2 linked regions of the Alloactinosynnema sp. L-07 genome follow. The protein of the gene in region 1 interacts with the protein of each later gene in a pairwise test. Links are inferred from orthologs where the notes say so. Each region holds a gene or a part of one and is shown on either strand. Other genes may lie near its edges.

Region 1 (7,994 bases):
GAGGTCTTCGTCGGGCCGTCGTTGTCGGAGCTCTCCGAGGTCGGTGGCTTCTTCGACTCCGAGGTGCCTGATGGCGCCGCGGTCGTGCCCTTGTCGTCGCCCTTGGTGAGGAAGTAGACGCCGACCCCGGCGCCGACCAGCACGATCAGGGCGATGGCCACGATGGCGATGATCTTGCCGGTGTTGTTCGGCTTGGGCGGCAGCGGCGGCTGGCCGCCACCGGGGTAGCCGCCGAAGCCCTGGTAGGCGGGCTGGCCTGCGAACGGGTCGGGCTGCTGGCCGTACGGTCCCGGCGGCGGCTGCTGGCCATACGGCCCTGGCTGCTGCGGTGGGTAGGTCATGCGCGCCCCTGACTCCTAGTATCTGCACCCGCGCGGGTCGGCGGTCTTGCGTCGTCCTCTAGACGGCTGACTGGGCCGTCGCGTTCCACGCCAAACTATCCCGACCGCATCGGCCTCGTGGTATGGGCATGGTATTGGCCCCAGGTCGGCCCCTTGCCCCTGGTGGGACTCCTCGCAGCCGCGATTAGGTGACGAAATGAGAACACTCGCGGCGGGCGCGCAGCGTGATCGAAACCCCTCGCGACCCGTGAGGTGTCCACATGGTGGCCAAAAGGGGTTGCCAATGTGGAGCGCGGTTGGCGTAATACACCGACGCAACGTAGTGGTGTGTCCTGTCGTGGCATGACCGACTTGGCCGATCAAGTGCAGCCGAGTGGGTATTGCCGGGGCGTGACACGCGGGTTCCGACATCCGGAAGCTCTGTTGTTGTCGGTGATCGCCGGTACCGTAGAAGTACGAGTTCGGGAGGAGGTGCCGACATGCAGCACGATCGTCCCGGCAGTCGGCCAGAAGAAGCCGACGATGAGCACGGTGACACGCCCGGCCAGCCAGACGAGCGCGAGTCGCGCTCGGAGGCCGCGCAGATCCGATTCCTCGAAGAGGAAGTCTCCCTGCTGCGCCGGAAACTGACGGAATCGCCGCGGCACTCGCGGCTGCTCGAACAGCGGTTGGCCGAAGCGTCGGAGCGAGTGAGTCAGCTCACCGAGCGCAACGCCAAGCTGGTCGACACATTGCGCGAGGCACGCGGGCAGCTGCTCGCGCTGCGTGAGGAGGTCGATCGCCTCGCGCAGCCGCCAAGCGGTTACGGGGTGTTCCTGACCGGCCACGACGACGGCACCGTCGACGTGTTCACCGCGGGTCGGCGGATGCGCGTCTCGGTGTCGCCAGCGGTCGAGGCGGACACTCTTCGCCGGGGCCAGTCGGTCCGGCTCAACGAGGCGCTGACCGTGGTCGAGGGGGGAGGCTACGAGCGCATCGGCGAGGTGTCGACGCTGCGTGAGCTGCTGACCTCCGATGACGAGGAGAAAGCGAGCCGCGCGCTCGTCGTCGGGCACGCCGACGAGGAGCGAGTGGTCTGGCTGGCCGACCCGCTGTGCGATTCGCCGCTCAAGCCCGGCGACTCGCTGCTGGTCGACACCAAGTCCGGCTACGCCTACGAGCGGGTGCCCAAGGCCGAAGTGGAAGATCTGGTCTTGGAGGAGGTGCCCGATGTGGACTACACCGACATCGGTGGCCTGTTCCGGCAGATCGAGCAGATCCGCGACGCCGTCGAGTTGCCGTTCCTGCACGCCGACCTGTTCGCCGAGTACGAGCTGCGCCCGCCAAAGGGCGTGCTGCTCTACGGCCCGCCTGGCTGCGGCAAGACGCTCATCGCCAAGGCGGTGGCGAACTCGCTGGCCAAGCAGGTCGCGGCCGCCAGGGCCGCCAGCGACCCCGATGCCAAGGGCAAGCCGTCCGAGGCGAAGTCCTACTTCCTGAACATCAAGGGCCCTGAGCTGCTCAACAAGTTCGTCGGCGAGACCGAGCGGCACATCCGGCTGATCTTCCAGCGGGCGCGCGAGAAGGCGTCCGAGGGCACCCCGGTGATCGTGTTCTTCGACGAGATGGACTCGATCTTCCGGACCCGAGGCAGCGGCGTGTCCTCCGATGTGGAGACCACGATCGTCCCGCAGCTGCTGAGCGAGATCGACGGTGTGGAGGGCCTGGAGAACGTCATCGTCATCGGCGCGTCCAACCGCGAGGACATGATCGACCCGGCGATCCTGCGACCAGGCAGGCTCGACGTGAAGATCAAGATCGAGCGGCCGGACGCGGAGGCGGCGAAGGACATCTTCTCCAAGTACCTCACCAGCACACTCCCGATCCACGACGAGGACATGGCCGAGTTCGGCGGCGACCGCCGCGCGTGCATCGACGCCATGATCCAGCACACGGTCGAGCGTATGTACGAGGAGACCGAAGAGAACCGGTTCCTCGAAGTCACCTACGCCAACGGCGACAAGGAAGTTCTCTACTTCCGCGACTTCAACTCCGGCGCGATGATCCAGAACATCGTCGACCGGGCCAAGAAGGCGGCGATCAAGTCGGTGCTGGAGACCCAGCAGCGCGGCCTGCGGGTGCAACACCTGCTCGACGCGATCGTCGACGAGTTCGCCGAGAACGAGGACCTGCCCAACACGACCAACCCGGACGACTGGGCACGGATCTCGGGCAAGAAGGGCGAACGCATCGTCTACATCCGAACCCTGGTGACCGGAAAGAACCAGGACTCGGGCCGGGCGATCGACACCGCGACGAACACCGGCCAGTACCTGTAAGGACAGTCAAGACGAGACCCCGCACGAGTCCGTGCGGGGTCTCGTCTTGTAGATTTCGCGCGAAAGATCGAGACGAAGGGGACGTCGTGCGCCGAGTGCGGTTCCTGGTGACCGCGGCGGTGCTGCCGGTCCTGTTCACCGCGGCCTGCTCAGACCGCCCCAACGACCTGTACACGTATTACGACGACCCCACGTCGACCGTGCCGAGCACCGCGCGCCCCTCCTCGCCCCCTTCCTCCGCGCCGCTTCCCTCTTCGGCAGCACGACAGCCGCCGTCCACGACGGCGAAGCCGGTCGACCTCGCCCCGGTCGCGTTGTCGGCGGCCGACTTGGCGGCCGAGGAGGTCACCGCGGACGGCCCCGCCGAGTCGCGATTCCCGATCCGGCTCACCGACTGCTCGGCGCCGCTGAAGCCTGCCGACAACGGCACGACCGCGCGCTGGAAGTACGCCACGGGCTCGGTCCTGACCCAGAGCGTCGCCGCTTACCCCACCCCGGCCGCGCCTGTCGTCGCCACCCTGCGGGACCACCTGGTGTGCGGCGTCTTCCTGGTTGACGGCCAGCGCTACTCGATGGAGGGCGGGGCCGACGTCACACTGGCGGGCACGGACGCCCAGATCAGCTGGTGTGCCACCGGGGCGAAGCGGTCCACGTGCTCGATCACGTTGGCGAAGGGTCGCCACTTGACCGTCGTGACCGTGGAAGCCGCCGGAACCCCACGGGCACGGTCCGCCATCACCCGCCTGGCCCCACTCGCCGCCGCGAAGCTGGCGAACGTTCAGGACTGACGGCGGAACCACTCCTCGATCGCGATCCGCCCGTCCGGCACGAACGGCCACGCCGGGTCGGACAGCTTGGCCCGCAGCTCGGCCACCGTCATCCAGCCTCCCCAGGCGATCTCCTCGTCTTGGAGCACGACATCGCCGTCCCACCACGCCTCGTAGGCGAACAGATGGATGCGGGTGTGCACCAGGTCGACGCTGAGGGTGAACAGCGGACTCAACGGCACTCCCAGAATGCCGAGTTCCTCCGCCAGCTCCCGCCGCGCGCACTCCAGCGGAGTCTCGCCGGCGGCGACCACTCCGCCCGCCCAGCAGTCGTGCATGCCGGGGAAGACGTCCTTGTCGTCGGTGCGCCGGTGCACGTGGACCCGGTCGCCGGAGCGGACGAGGATGGCCCCGCAGGCATGCCAGAGGCCCTCCGCGCGCATCCTGACCCTGGTCGCGGCACCGGTCACCACGCCGTCGGCCGAGTAGATCGCCACCAGTTCGTCGTTCGCCACACCACCGATGTTGGCACGACTCACACGCCCCACTCCCTGTTGATCATCGCGGTCGCACCGAGCCCACGATGGTGTCCGCGACGGCCGGGTCGTCGGTGATCACCAGGACGACGACGTCGGCGATCGCTCGCTGCCGGACCGTCGCCCCCGGTGGGAACTCGGCCGGGTCGCTCGGCACGGTCTCGCTTGGGTGGCCGACCCGTACCCCATAGCGGTAGCTGGGAGTGCACTTCATCGCGGTCCGCGCATCGGAAGGCAGGTCCACCGCGGGCCCGAGGGATCGATTCCCGTTCGTGCACCACTGGTCCACGGTGCCGTACGGCCAGGAGTCCGGAACGGTGAACTCGATGCCGCGCCACGATTCGACCCGCCATCCCGCGGGCGGGGATGGCTCGGCCGCGGTGCTTGAGCCACCGGAAGGGGCAGGCTTGCCCTGCGGCGTTCACCACCAGCGGCGTGCCCACGGCTACCGCGGCCGCGACCGCAACGAGGCCGACTCGCGCGGCCCGCCTGCGCCCTGACCTCCGGATCGCTCCCGCCGCCAACCCGTCGGTCGTGGGGGCCTGCTCCGCGTGGTCGCGCAGGGCAGTGGCCAGCCGGTCCTCGAACTCACTCATCGCGTTCACCCATCACAGTCCGCAGCGACGCCAGCCCCCGGGCGATGACCGCGTCGGCGGCCACGGGCGCGTGGCCCGGTGGAGCGACATTCCCGGCGGGGGCCTCGCGGCGGCGGACCTTGCGCCACCACGACACGTGGGCGTTGACGACCATCCGCCTGACATAGGCGTCGGGATCGTCCGCCGACATGATTCGCGACCAGCGCGGCAACGCCCGCGACAGCGCGTCCTGCACGATGTCCTGGGCGTCCGCCTCGTTCGCGGTGAGCACGTACGCGAACCGAAGCAGGCCCGCACCCCTGGCCGTCACGTAGGTCTCGAAGTCGACCCGGGTCGGATCACTCAGCGCGCTCACCATGACCTACAGACGACGCACGGCCGGTTTCTGTTGCAAAGTCGAGTCCGCGCGCCGTGCAGCGGCTCACCGTCCAACGGTCGGTCTCGCCCCGTAGGGTGGGCGCTATGCGGCGGATCATGGGAACCGAGGTCGAGTACGGCATCGCGGTGCCGGGCGACCCCACGGCGAACCCGGTGTTGACATCGACCCAAGTCGTGCTGGCCTACGCCGCCGCGGCGGACATCCCGCGGGCCCGGCGGGCGCGGTGGGACTACGAGGTGGAGTCGCCGCTGCGGGACGCGCGCGGATTCGATCTCGGCGCACCCGGGATGGCGCCGTCCGACCCCGATGTCGAGGACCTCGGCGCGGCCAACGTGATCCTCACCAACGGGGCGCGGCTCTACGTCGACCACGCCCACCCCGAGTACTCCGCGCCCGAGGTCACCAACGCGCGCGACGCGGTGATCTGGGACAAGGCGGGGGAGCGGGTGATGGAGGAGGCCGCGATGCGGGCGGCCACTGTGCCAGGCCAGCCCCGACTCCAGCTCTACAAGAACAACGTCGACGGCAAGGGCGCCAGCTACGGCACCCACGAGAACTACCTGATGGCCCGCAACACCCCGTTCACCGCGGTCATCGCGGGCCTCACCCCGTTCTTCGCCTCCCGCCAGGTCGTCGTCGGCTCCGGCCGGGTCGGGCTCGGCGTGGCGGGAGAGGAGGCCGGGTTCCAGCTCTCCCAGCGCGCCGACTACATCGAGGTCGAGGTCGGCCTGGAGACCACGCTCAAGCGCGGCATCATCAACACCCGCGACGAGCCGCACGCCGACGCCGACAAGTACCGCCGCCTGCACGTCATCATCGGCGACGCGAACCTGGCCGAGACGTCGACCTACCTCAAGGTCGGCACCACCGCGCTGGTCCTGGACATGATCGAGTCCGGGATCCGGTTCGACCACCTCAAGCTCGCCGACCCGGTCCGCGCCGTGCACGTGATCAGCCATGACCCGACGCTCAAGGCCACCGTCGAGCTGCAGAACGGGCGCAAGTTCACCGGCCTGGACATCCAGTCCGCCTACCTGGACATGGTCGCCGAGCACCTCGACCGCGCCGACATCGACCGCGTCTCCCTTGACGTGCTGCGCACCTGGGGCGAGATCCTCGACGCGCTCAAGCGCGACCCGATGGAGTGCGCCGACCGGCTCGACTGGCCCGCCAAGCTGCGTCTGCTGGAGGGTTTCCGGGCCCGAGACGGCCTGGCCTGGTCCTCGCCCCGGTTGCAGCTGGTCGACCTGCAGTACTCCGACGTGCGGCTCGACAAGGGCCTCTACAACCGCCTGGTCGCCCGCGGCTCGATGAAGCGGCTGGTCACCGAGGAGGAGGTGCGCTCGGCGATCACCAACCCGCCGCAGGACACCCGCGCCTACTTCCGCGGCCGCTGCCTGGAGCGCTACCCGAACTCGATCGCGGCCGCTTCGTGGGATTCGGTCATCTTCGACCTCGGCCGCGAATCGCTGGTCCGGATCCCGACCTTGGAGCCCCTGCGCGGCACCAAGGCGCACGTCGGCGACCTGCTCGACGCCGCCGACACCGCCGAACAGCTCGTCGACAAGCTGACGGGTAATCCGAAGCGTTAAGCGAACGGATCTTGTCACCGGCGCGGACAGCGACGAAAGTCGGTGGGGCTGGGTAATGTTCTAGGTAGGCCAGACGATCGGGAGGGCGATATGTCCCAGGAGCAGAAGCAGCGGCAGGGTGGCGGTGACGGCGACGAGGGGGTCGACGAGACCACCGCGGCCGGGCAGGAGCGCCGCGAGAAGCTCGGCGACGACACCGACGCGATCCTCGATGAGATCGACGACGTCCTCGAGGAGAACGCGGAGGACTTCGTCCGCGCGTACGTGCAAAAGGGCGGGCAGTAGCCGCTCCGCACAGCCCAGCCCGATCAGCGACAGGATTGAAAGAAGGCATGGAACACACCTCGTCCCGAGGGCAGCTGGGTGCGTCGCTCCCGCCTGCCTACCTGTCCGCCGGAACGTCCTCGTTCACCGACTTCCTGCACACGCAGGCCCCTGAGCTGCTGCCCGGCCGTCGGGTGCCGCGGGCCGCGGTGAGCGCCGCGGACATCCCGCACGGCACCACGATCGTCGCGGTGACATTCCAAGGCGGTGTCCTGATCGCGGGTGACCGGCGGGCGACCGCGGGCAACCTGATCGCGCAGCGGGACATCGAGAAGGTGTACCTGACCGACGACTACTCGTCGGTGGGCATCGCGGGCACCGCCGGTCTCGCCGTGGAGCTGGTCCGCCTCTACACGGTGGAACTGCGCCACTACGAGAAGATCGAGGGCGTCGCGCTGTCGCTGGATGGCAAGACGAACAAGCTCGCCAGCATGGTGCGCGGCAACCTCGACGTGGCCATGGCGGGCCTGGCCGTGCTGCCGTTGTTCGTCGGCTACGACATCGACGCCGACGACCCGGCCACCGCGGGCCGCATCGTGTCGTTCGACGTCACCGGCGGCCGCTACGAGGAGCGCGCGGGCTTCCACGCCATCGGCTCCGGCTCGATGTTCGCCAAGTCGGCGCTCAAGAAGCTCTACACCCCCGACGGCGACAAGGCCGCCGCTGTCCGCGCCGCCGTCGAGGCGCTCTACGACGCCGCCGACGACGACTCCGCGACCGGCGGCCCGGACATGGCCCGCCGGATCTACCCCAGCATCGTCACCATCACCGCCGACGACGGCGCGGTGCGGCTGAGCGAGGACGAGACCGCCGAGGTCGCCTCCGCCGTGGTGACCACCCGCGCCGACCGCCCTCGCGGCTGATCGAACCTCTGAAGGCCCAGTGAAGGAGTCCGCACCGTGACGATGCCGTTGTACGCCTCTCCCGAGCAGCTGATGCGCGACCGCTCGGAGTACGCCCGCAAGGGCATCGCCCGGGGCCGCAGCGTCGTCGCGCTCAAGTACGCCGACGGCGTGCTGTTCGTCGCCGAGAACCCGTCCGCCACGCTGCACAAGGTCTCGGAGATCTACGACCGCATCGGCTTCGCGGCGGCGGGCCGGTACAGCGAATACGAGAGCCTGCGCCGTGGCGGCATCCGCCA
Region 2 (8,258 bases), 4.8 Mb from region 1 along the record:
CCTGTTCGTCGCGGAGGGGTTCCCCGTGCTGGTCGGCGCTTCCCGCAAGCGGTTCCTGGGCAGCCTGCTGGCCGACGCCGACGGCACCCCGCGTCCGCCGGACGGCCGCGAGGACGCCACCACCGCCATCTCGACCATCGCCGCCGTCGCGGGGGCCTGGGGCGTGCGGGTGCACGACGTCGACCGGTCCCTCGACGCGGTCGCCGTGGTCGCGGCGATGAAGGGAGCCCGGTGACCGACCGGATCACGCTGACCGGCCTGCGAGTGCGCGGCCACCACGGCGTCTTCGAGCACGAGAAGCGCGACGGGCAGGACTTCGTCGTCGACATCACCCTGTGGATCGACCTGGACAAGGCCGCCGCGACCGACGACCTCCAGCACACCGTCCACTACGGCGAACTCGCCGAACGCGCCGCCGCCGTCGTCGCCGGGCCGCCGCGCGACCTCATCGAGACCGTGGCCGCCGAGATCGCCGAGGCCGAGATGACTGACGGGCGGGTGCACGCGGTCGAGGTGACCGTCCACAAGCCGAGCGCGCCGATCCCGCTGACCTTCGCCGACGTCGCGGTCACCGTGCGCCGGTCGCGGCGGAACCGCGCATGACCAGGGCGGTGCTGTCCATCGGGTCCAACCTGGGTGATCGGCTCGCGCACTTGAAGGTGGCCGTCGACGGGTTCGCCGACGTGCTGGTCGCGGTGTCCCCGGTCTACGAGACGGCCGCGTGGGGTGTCACCGACCAGCCCGACTTCCTCAACGCGGTGCTGATCGTCGAGGACGCGGGCACCGACGAGTGGGGCTGGCTGCGCCGGGGACAGGATCTGGAGAACAAGGCGGGGCGCGTGCGCACCGAACACTGGGGGCCGCGCACGCTCGACGTGGATGTGGTCACCGTCGACGGCGTCCGCAGCGACGACCCTGACCTGCTGCTTCCCCATCCGGGCACACCGGATCGGGCGACGGTGCTGGTGCCCTGGCTCGACGTCGAGCCGGACGCGGTGGTGCCCGGCCACGGCCCGGCCAGAGACTTGCTGTCCATTTTGGACACCGAGGGTGTGCGCAGGCGCGACGATCTGGCACTGGGGGTGCGGTGAGGTTCACCAACGCGCGGGACCTGGTTCCGGCGGGCGCGGTCACCGCCGTCGCGGCGTATCTCGGGATCCGGCTGCTCTATGGCGAACTGCCGCCGCTGCCCACCCTGGCGGGGATCACGTTGCTGGTCCTGGCCATCGTCGAGGTGGTGTTCGGGTTCGCGCTGCGCGGTCGGATCCGGGCGACGTCCGGCAAGCCGGTGCAGCCGCTGACCGCGGCGCGGGCGGTCGCGCTGGCGAAGGCGTCGTCGCTGCTCGGCTCGATCATGCTTGGCGCGTGGCTGGCGGTGCTGGCGTACGTTCTGCCGGAGAGCGCGCAGCTCCAAGCGGCCAAATCGGACCTGCCCAGCGCGATCATCGGCGCGGTCTGCGCCGCCGCGCTGATCGGCGCCGCACTGTGGCTGGAGTACTGCTGCAAAACCCCGACTGACCCCGACGATCATCGTCGGGACAGGTCGAGAACGAACTAAATGACGTCCGTTTGGTCTCGCCGAGGTAACGACCCGGTACGGTGTGGCGCATGAAGGGCAGGACGGACGTCACCACGACCGGGTCCCTCGGCGCGCGGGTCTTGTTGCTCGCCGCGGTGGGGCTGGCGATGACCGCGACCGCCGTCCTGGTGCTGAGCGAGTCCGTGCGGTGGATGCGCCTTGGTGTGGTCGCCGCGCTGTGGGCCGCCTTAGCCGGGGCGTTCCTGGCGGCCAGGTACCGCAAGCAGGTCGCCGACCGCGCCGAGGACGCCGCCGCGCTGCAGAAGGTCTACGAGCTGGAACTGGAGCGGGAGGTCACCGCCCGGCGCGAGTTCGAACTGGAGGTCGAGGCGGAGGCCAAGGCGAAGGCCGAAGCCGAGTCCCGTGACGACCTCGCCGAGCTGCGCACCGAACTGCGCGCGATGCGCGAACACCTGGAGATGCTGCTGAGCGGCGGCGAGGTGCTGGTCGAGCGGGTCGCCCTGCGCGCGGAGGCCACGCGTATGCGTGCCCTGGCCGATGGCGACAAGCGCGCCCTGCCGCACAACCCGCTGCGCCGCATCACCGCGGCCAAGACGGGTGAGGCCGACACCGACCTGATCGAGCGGATCCGCGCCGAGGCCGGTCCGGTCCGGCGGGCCGACTTCACACCGCACCCGTCGGAGGTGTCGGACCGGTGGTTCCTGGAGGGCACCTCGGGCCAGCGCATCGACCCGAACTGGACGCCGTCGTGGGAGACCGGACAACAGCCCGCGATCCGTGACATCACCAGCGCCAAGCGCCCGGCCAACGGCGCGGGAAAGCCCCCGCAGGTGCTCCGCCGCGAACCCGCGGACCAGCCCGGCCAGCAGCCGAAGGTGAACGGCGGCGAGCGGCAGGCGCCCGTGAACGGGACCCGCGCGCACCCCGAGCGTTCGCTGCCTGCCGGCACGAGGGCCGCCGAGCCCACCCGCGGCGGCGAGCGGCAGGCACCCGTGAACGGGACCCGCGCGCACCCCGAGCGTTCGCTGCCTGCCGGCACCAGGGCCGAGCCCACCCGCGGCGGCGAGCGACAGGCACCCGTGAATGGAACCCGCGCACAACCCGAGCGTTCGCTGCCTGTCGGCGCCAAGAGGGACGACCCCACCCGCGGCGCCGACCAGGTGCCCGCACCGGTCCGCCCGGAGACCCAGGCCGCCTTGCAGCCCGCTCCGAAAGTCAGGCCGGACACCCAGGCCGTTCTGCCGGGTCGGTCCGAGCCCAACGGGGCGAGCCGCTTCGAGCAGGGCCGCGAGCCCGCTGAGCCGCCGCGGCGGCCGGTGGATCCGAAGACCAGCCAGAACCTCACCCCGGTCAAGGAACCGGAGCGGCAGGCCGAGGGCGGTCGCCGCAGGGCGCCGACCGGGATCTTCCCGCCGGTCGCCGCCGCCGCGGCGGCTGAGGGTCGGCGCGCGGCCGCCGCGCACGCCGAGGCCAGTGGCTACCACCTGCCCGTCGCGCGGCCCACCCCCACGGAGACGACCGGGCGCGGCGTGCCGGTGAGCCGGGACCATGAGCCGGAGACGGCCGGTTCCCGCCCGCAGGCCGCCCACCGGGCCCCGACCGGATATCACGCCCCGGTGCAGCCGGTGGCCGGTCGCCGCGCCAAGGCGGACGAGGACACCGGGGGCCGCAGGCGCAGGCCGGAGGAGACTCCACAGGTCGAGCCCGCCGGATCGCACACCGAGGGCAAGTCCGTTCGGGATCTGCTCGCCGCCCACGGCGCCGCGCCGACGAGGCGCAGGCGTCGGCGGGATGAGGATTGAGGGACCACCAGTCCCTGAGAGCCGGCGCACGCGGTAGCCGCGCCGAAATGGTCCCTGGCGGTGTGGCCGGGTACGCCTACAGGCAACTCCGGTATGCGGACGACGGCCGCACCGCCAGGGGCCATCTCGTTCACGAGTCTCGCGCGTTCTCAGACGCGCATTTAGGCCGCGGTTTCGATCTGGTGTGCGCGGTAGCCGCGCCGAGGTGGTCCCCTGGCGGCATGGCCGGATTCGCCCGGTTACGCCCGGTATGAGGGCGATCCGGCGGAACCACGGCCTAAGATCACGTTCCGTGTCTGAACCTCACGCCGCCCATCCCGCCGCTCGGCGATGGACCGTCCTGCTGCCCGTGGCCGGGCTGGTCGTGCTCGCCGGGTGCGGTCTGGTCCTGTTGGGCCTGAGCACCGCCCGGGTCGGGATCGTGGCCGAGGTGGTCGGGGTCGGGGCCGCGCTGCTGCCGGTGGGGCCGGTGGTGGCGGCGTTCCTGTGGATGGACCGGTGGGAGCCCGAGCCCGCCCGGCTGCTGTGGCTGGCATTCGGCTGGGGCGCGTGCGTGGCGACGGTGGCCGCGCTGCTCATCAACAACACCGCCGAGGCCGTCGGCGACCTGCTGCTCGGCAAGGGCAACGGCGACAAGGTCAGCGCCGTGGTGTCGGCGCCGCTGTTCGAGGAGGCGCTCAAGGGAGCGTTCGTCCTGGGGATCTTCCTGTTCCTGCGTTCGGAGTTCGACGGCGTGGTCGACGGGATCGTCTACTCGGGATTCGTCGCGGCCGGGTTCGCGTTCACCGAGAACATCTACTACTTCGGCCGCGCGTTCGCCGAGCACGGGTTCGGCGACAGCACCTCGCCGGGGGTGGTGGCCGCGTTCATCCTGCGTGGGGTGCTCTCGCCGTTCACGCATCCGCTGTTCACCGCGATGATCGGCATCGGGATCGGGATCGCCGCGCACTCGGCGTCGCGGCGGACGTGGATCCTGGCCCCGCTCGGGGGGTATCTCGCCGCCGTGGTGCTGCACGCGCTGTGGAACGGCTCGGCCACGCTGGGGACCGCGACGACCTTCCTCACCGTCTACTTCCTGGTGATGGTCCCGCTTTTCGCCGCCGTGCTGGTCTTCATCAACTGGCACCGCAAGCGGGAGCAGCGCATCGTCGCCGCCGCGCTGCCCGCGATGGTGGAGATCAACTGCGTGGTGGTGTCCGAGGTGGAGCTGCTGTCCAGCCTCACCGGCAGGCGCAAGTGGCGCAGGCAGGTCAGGTCGACCTCGGGCAAGCTCGCCGCGCGCGCGGTCAGCGAGTACCACAGCGCGGTCACCGAGCTGGCGTTCTTTCGTCACGCCATCGACCGCGGCACCAGCGGTCCGCACCCGCAGCTGCGCGAGGGCCACCTGATCGAGGCCGTGCGGCTGCGCCGGGCCGCCGCTGTCGAGGCCGCGGGCTCCGGCCGGTGACGTGGCGCAGGCGACACCGGCCCGGCCGGTGAAGCTGGTCACCTGCACGACGTGACGTCCGCGCGCGGCGGCTACTCTTCCGCCGTCGTCTGGTACCCGCATCGTCGCGGGACTGGAACGAGACTAGGAGCAAGTCCTATGCACGGATACAAGCCGTGACCCGGCCCGCCCGCTTGGCGGTCGGAGTCGTTTCGGCCGGTCGCGTGGGTGCCGTCCTCGGCGCCGCGCTGGGCCGCGCCGGGCACACCGTCACCTCCGCGTCCGCCGTTTCCGACGCGTCCCTCGCCCGCGCCGAGGCCCTGCTGCCCGGCGCGTCGATCCGCCCGCCCGACGAGGTGGCGCGCGACGCCGACCTGGTCCTGCTGGCCATCCCCGACGACGTCCTGGCGGGCACCGTGCGCGGCTTGGCCGCCGCAGGCGCGCTGCGCCCGGGGCAGATCGTGGTCCACACCAGCGGCGCGCACGGCGTCGACGTGCTGGCCCCGGCCGCCGAGCACGGCGCCCTGACCCTCGCGCTGCACCCGGTGATGACCTTCACCGGCCGCGCCGAGGACCTCGACCGGATCGCCGCCTGCTGCTTCGGGGTGACCGCGGCAGACGGCGACGCCGCGGCGTGGAGCGTGGCCGAGGCGCTGGTGGTGGAGATGGGCGCCGAGCCCGTCCGGGTCACCGAGGCCGCCCGCCCGCTCTATCACACCGCCCTGGCCCACGGCGCGAATCACCTGGTCACCCTGGTCGCCGAGTGCTCCGATCTGCTGCGTGCCGCCGACATCGCCACCCCCGAGCGGCTGCTCGGCCCGCTGCTGTCGGCCGCGCTGGACAACGTGCTGCGCCACGGCGACCGCGCGCTCACCGGCCCGGTCGCCCGCGGCGACGCGGGCACCGTCCGCAAGCACGTCGGGGTGCTGGCCAAGCACGCCCCCGAGTCCCTGCCCGCCTACCGGGCGCTGGCGGCCCGCACCGCCGACCGGGCCACCGAGTCCGGCCTGCTGCGCGCCGACCTGGCCGCGGAGATCCGCGCCGCCATCACCGAGGAGTCCGCATGACCGCCCCGCCGCGCTTCCTGCCCGGCAAGCTCAACGTCCTGAGCGGCCCGCAGGACCTGGCCCGCACCACGCGGGCGCTGCGCGCCACCGGCCGCAAGATCGCGTTCGTGCCGACCATGGGCGCGCTGCACGACGGCCACCGCGAGCTGATGCGTCGGGCCCGCCGGATCCCGAACACGGTGCTGGTGGCGTCGATCTTCGTCAACCCGCTGCAGTTCGGCGCCGGTGAGGACTTCGAGCGCTACCCGCGTCCGCTGGAGGCCGACCTCGACGTGTGCGCGCAGGAGGGCGTGGAGCTGGCGTTCACCCCGGAGCGGGAAGCGCTCTACCCGCCGGGCGCGCAGGTGACTGTCCACCCTGGACCGCTCGGCGACGAGTTGGAGGGCGCTGTCCGCCCCGGCCACTTCGCCGGGGTGCTGACCGTGGTGGCCAAGCTGTTCAACATCGTCCGCCCGGACTTCGCGCTGTTCGGGGAGAAGGACTACCAGCAGCTCGCGCTGATCAAGAAGATGGTGCGCGACCTCGACATGGAGGTCGCCGTCGTCGGTGTGCAGACGGTGCGCGAGTCCGACGGGATGGCGATGTCGTCGCGCAACGCCTATCTGGACACCGACCAGCGCGCCGCGGCGGTCGCGCTGTCGGCCGCGCTGGCCGCCGGGGCGCACGTCAGCGAGGGCGGCGGAAACGCTGTCGTCAACGCTGCACGCGCTGTCCTTGACGACACTCCGGAGCTCAAGGTCGACTATCTGGAGCTTCGCGGTCTCGATCTCGGACCCGCCCCCGACCGCGGCGACGCCCGGCTGCTGGTGGCCGCCAAGATCGGCGGCACCCGGCTCATCGACAACGTTCCGGTGCTCCTGGGCACCCCTGACCTCGCTCAGCACCAGTAGGAAGGGATCTCCTGATGATGCTCCGCAACATGCTCAAGTCCAAGATCCACCGGGCCACCGTGACCCAGGCCGACCTGCACTACGTCGGTTCGGTCACGATCGACCCGCTGCTGTTGGAAGCCGCCGACCTCCTGCCGGGCGAACAGGTCGCCATCGTCGACGTGACCAACGGCGCGCGCCTGGAGACCTACGTCATCGAGGGTGAGCGGGGCAGCGGGGTGATCGGCATCAACGGTGCCGCCGCGCACCTGGTGCACCCCGGCGACATCGTCATCCTCATCGCCTACGGGCTCATGGAGTCGGCCGAGGCCGCCGCCTACCAGCCCAAGGTGATCTTCGTCGACGCCGACAACAAGATCCTGCACGAGGGCGCCGACGCCGCGCACGCACCGGCCGACTCCGGTCTGTTCAGCGGCGCGGCGACCGCCGAGCCCCCGCCGAGACCGTTGACGCCGCCCGGCTCGACGCCCTGCTGGCCCACGAGAGCTGAGACGACGACCGTGCTGCTCACCATCGACGTAGGCAACACCAACATCGCGCTGGGGCTGCACACCGGCGATGGTGAGCTGCTGCGGGACTGGCGGATGCGCACCGACGCCAGGATCACCGCCGACGAACTCGCGCTGACCATGCGCGGCCTGCTCGGCGAGCACGCCGAGGAGATCACCGGCATCTCCGCGCTGTCCACCGTCCCCGCCGTGCTGCGCGAGCTGCGCGTGATGCTCGCGCAGTACTACGGCAAGGTGCCGCGGGTGATCGTGGAGCCCGGCGTGCGCACCGGGGTCCCACTGCTGGTGGACAACCCCAAGGAGGTCGGGCCGGACCGGGTGATCAACACCCTGGCCGCCCACCACCTGTTCAGCACGGCCTGCATCGTCGTGGACTTCGGCACGTCGACCAACATCGACGTCATCTCCGCCAAGGGCGAGTTCCTCGGCGGGGTGTTCATGCCGGGCATCGAGATCTCCGTGGACGCCCTGGCCGCGCGCGCGGCGGCGCTGCGCAAGGTCGAGATGGTGCGGCCGCGGTCGGTGATCGGGAAGAACACCGTGGAGTGCCTCCAGTCGGGGATCATGTACGGGTTCGCCGGGCAGATCGACGGCCTGGTCGCCCGGATCACCCGTGAGCTGTCCAGGACCGGCCACGGGGGACCGGTGACGGTCATCGCGACCGGCGGCCTGGCCCCGCTGGTGGTGGACGAGTCGATCTCGATCTCGCACCACCGGCCGGACCTGACGCTGCTGGGCCTACGCCTGGTCTTCGAGCGCAACAACTAGTCCGCCTCCCCGGAATTCTAGGTTTGGTCACCCGTCGTGCGAAAGGTGGCGGATAGGCGGCGACCGTGGTGCCGTGCCGTCGCGGTCCCCTTAGGTCGCGGTTGCCGCCTACCCAAGAGCGAAGAGCGCAGTTTGAGCGAGACAGGCCGAGTCGCAGGTGTTGCGGGACGACCTAGCCGGGCTTGAGGATCCGCCCGAGGCTGGCGAAGGTCAGCTCGACCAGGCCGGCCACCCAGGGCGCCGACACGTCGTCGTG

What was found.
Region 2: the proteins of BN1701_RS06775 (region 1) and panC interact in binary tests that used the Escherichia coli proteins (3 or more experiments, as listed by UniProt). The link is inferred for Alloactinosynnema sp. L-07 from one-to-one orthologs.

The regions. Positions count from the first base shown.
Region 1 is NZ_LN850107.1:1,412,261-1,420,254, forward strand. What follows is about bases 2,190-4,889. They hold BN1701_RS06775 (NUDIX hydrolase), read right to left. Parts: upstream 3,942-4,889; coding sequence 3,438-3,941; downstream 2,190-3,437. Other genes in these bases: arc (proteasome ATPase), read left to right, coding at 2,190-2,659; BN1701_RS06770 (hypothetical protein), read left to right, coding at 2,746-3,447; BN1701_RS06780 (hypothetical protein), read right to left, coding at 3,985-4,176; BN1701_RS35290 (hypothetical protein), read left to right, coding at 4,235-4,462; BN1701_RS06785 (sigma factor), read right to left, coding at 4,551-4,889. Outside these bases: BN1701_RS36770 (hypothetical protein), read right to left, coding at 1-341; more of arc, read left to right, coding at 821-2,189; more of BN1701_RS06785, read right to left, coding at 4,890-4,916; depupylase/deamidase Dop, read left to right, coding at 5,021-6,529; BN1701_RS06795 (ubiquitin-like protein Pup), read left to right, coding at 6,620-6,814; prcB (proteasome subunit beta), read left to right, coding at 6,862-7,716; prcA (proteasome subunit alpha), read left to right, coding at 7,753-7,994.
Region 2 is NZ_LN850107.1:6,257,780-6,266,037, forward strand. Bases 4,815-7,778 are described here. They hold panC (pantoate--beta-alanine ligase), read left to right. Parts: upstream 4,815-5,831; coding sequence 5,832-6,725; downstream 6,726-7,778. Other genes in these bases: BN1701_RS28610 (Rossmann-like and DUF2520 domain-containing protein), read left to right, coding at 4,945-5,835; BN1701_RS36105 (type III pantothenate kinase), read left to right, coding at 7,226-7,778. Outside these bases: folP (dihydropteroate synthase), read left to right, coding at 1-235; folB (dihydroneopterin aldolase), read left to right, coding at 232-603; folK (2-amino-4-hydroxy-6-hydroxymethyldihydropteridine diphosphokinase), read left to right, coding at 600-1,091; BN1701_RS28595 (DUF3180 domain-containing protein), read left to right, coding at 1,088-1,558; BN1701_RS28600 (DUF6779 domain-containing protein), read left to right, coding at 1,609-3,342; BN1701_RS28605 (PrsW family intramembrane metalloprotease), read left to right, coding at 3,635-4,789; more of BN1701_RS36105, read left to right, coding at 7,779-8,002; BN1701_RS38340 (hypothetical protein), read right to left, coding at 8,175-8,258. UniProt on the Escherichia coli protein: Catalyzes the condensation of pantoate with beta-alanine in an ATP-dependent reaction via a pantoyl-adenylate intermediate.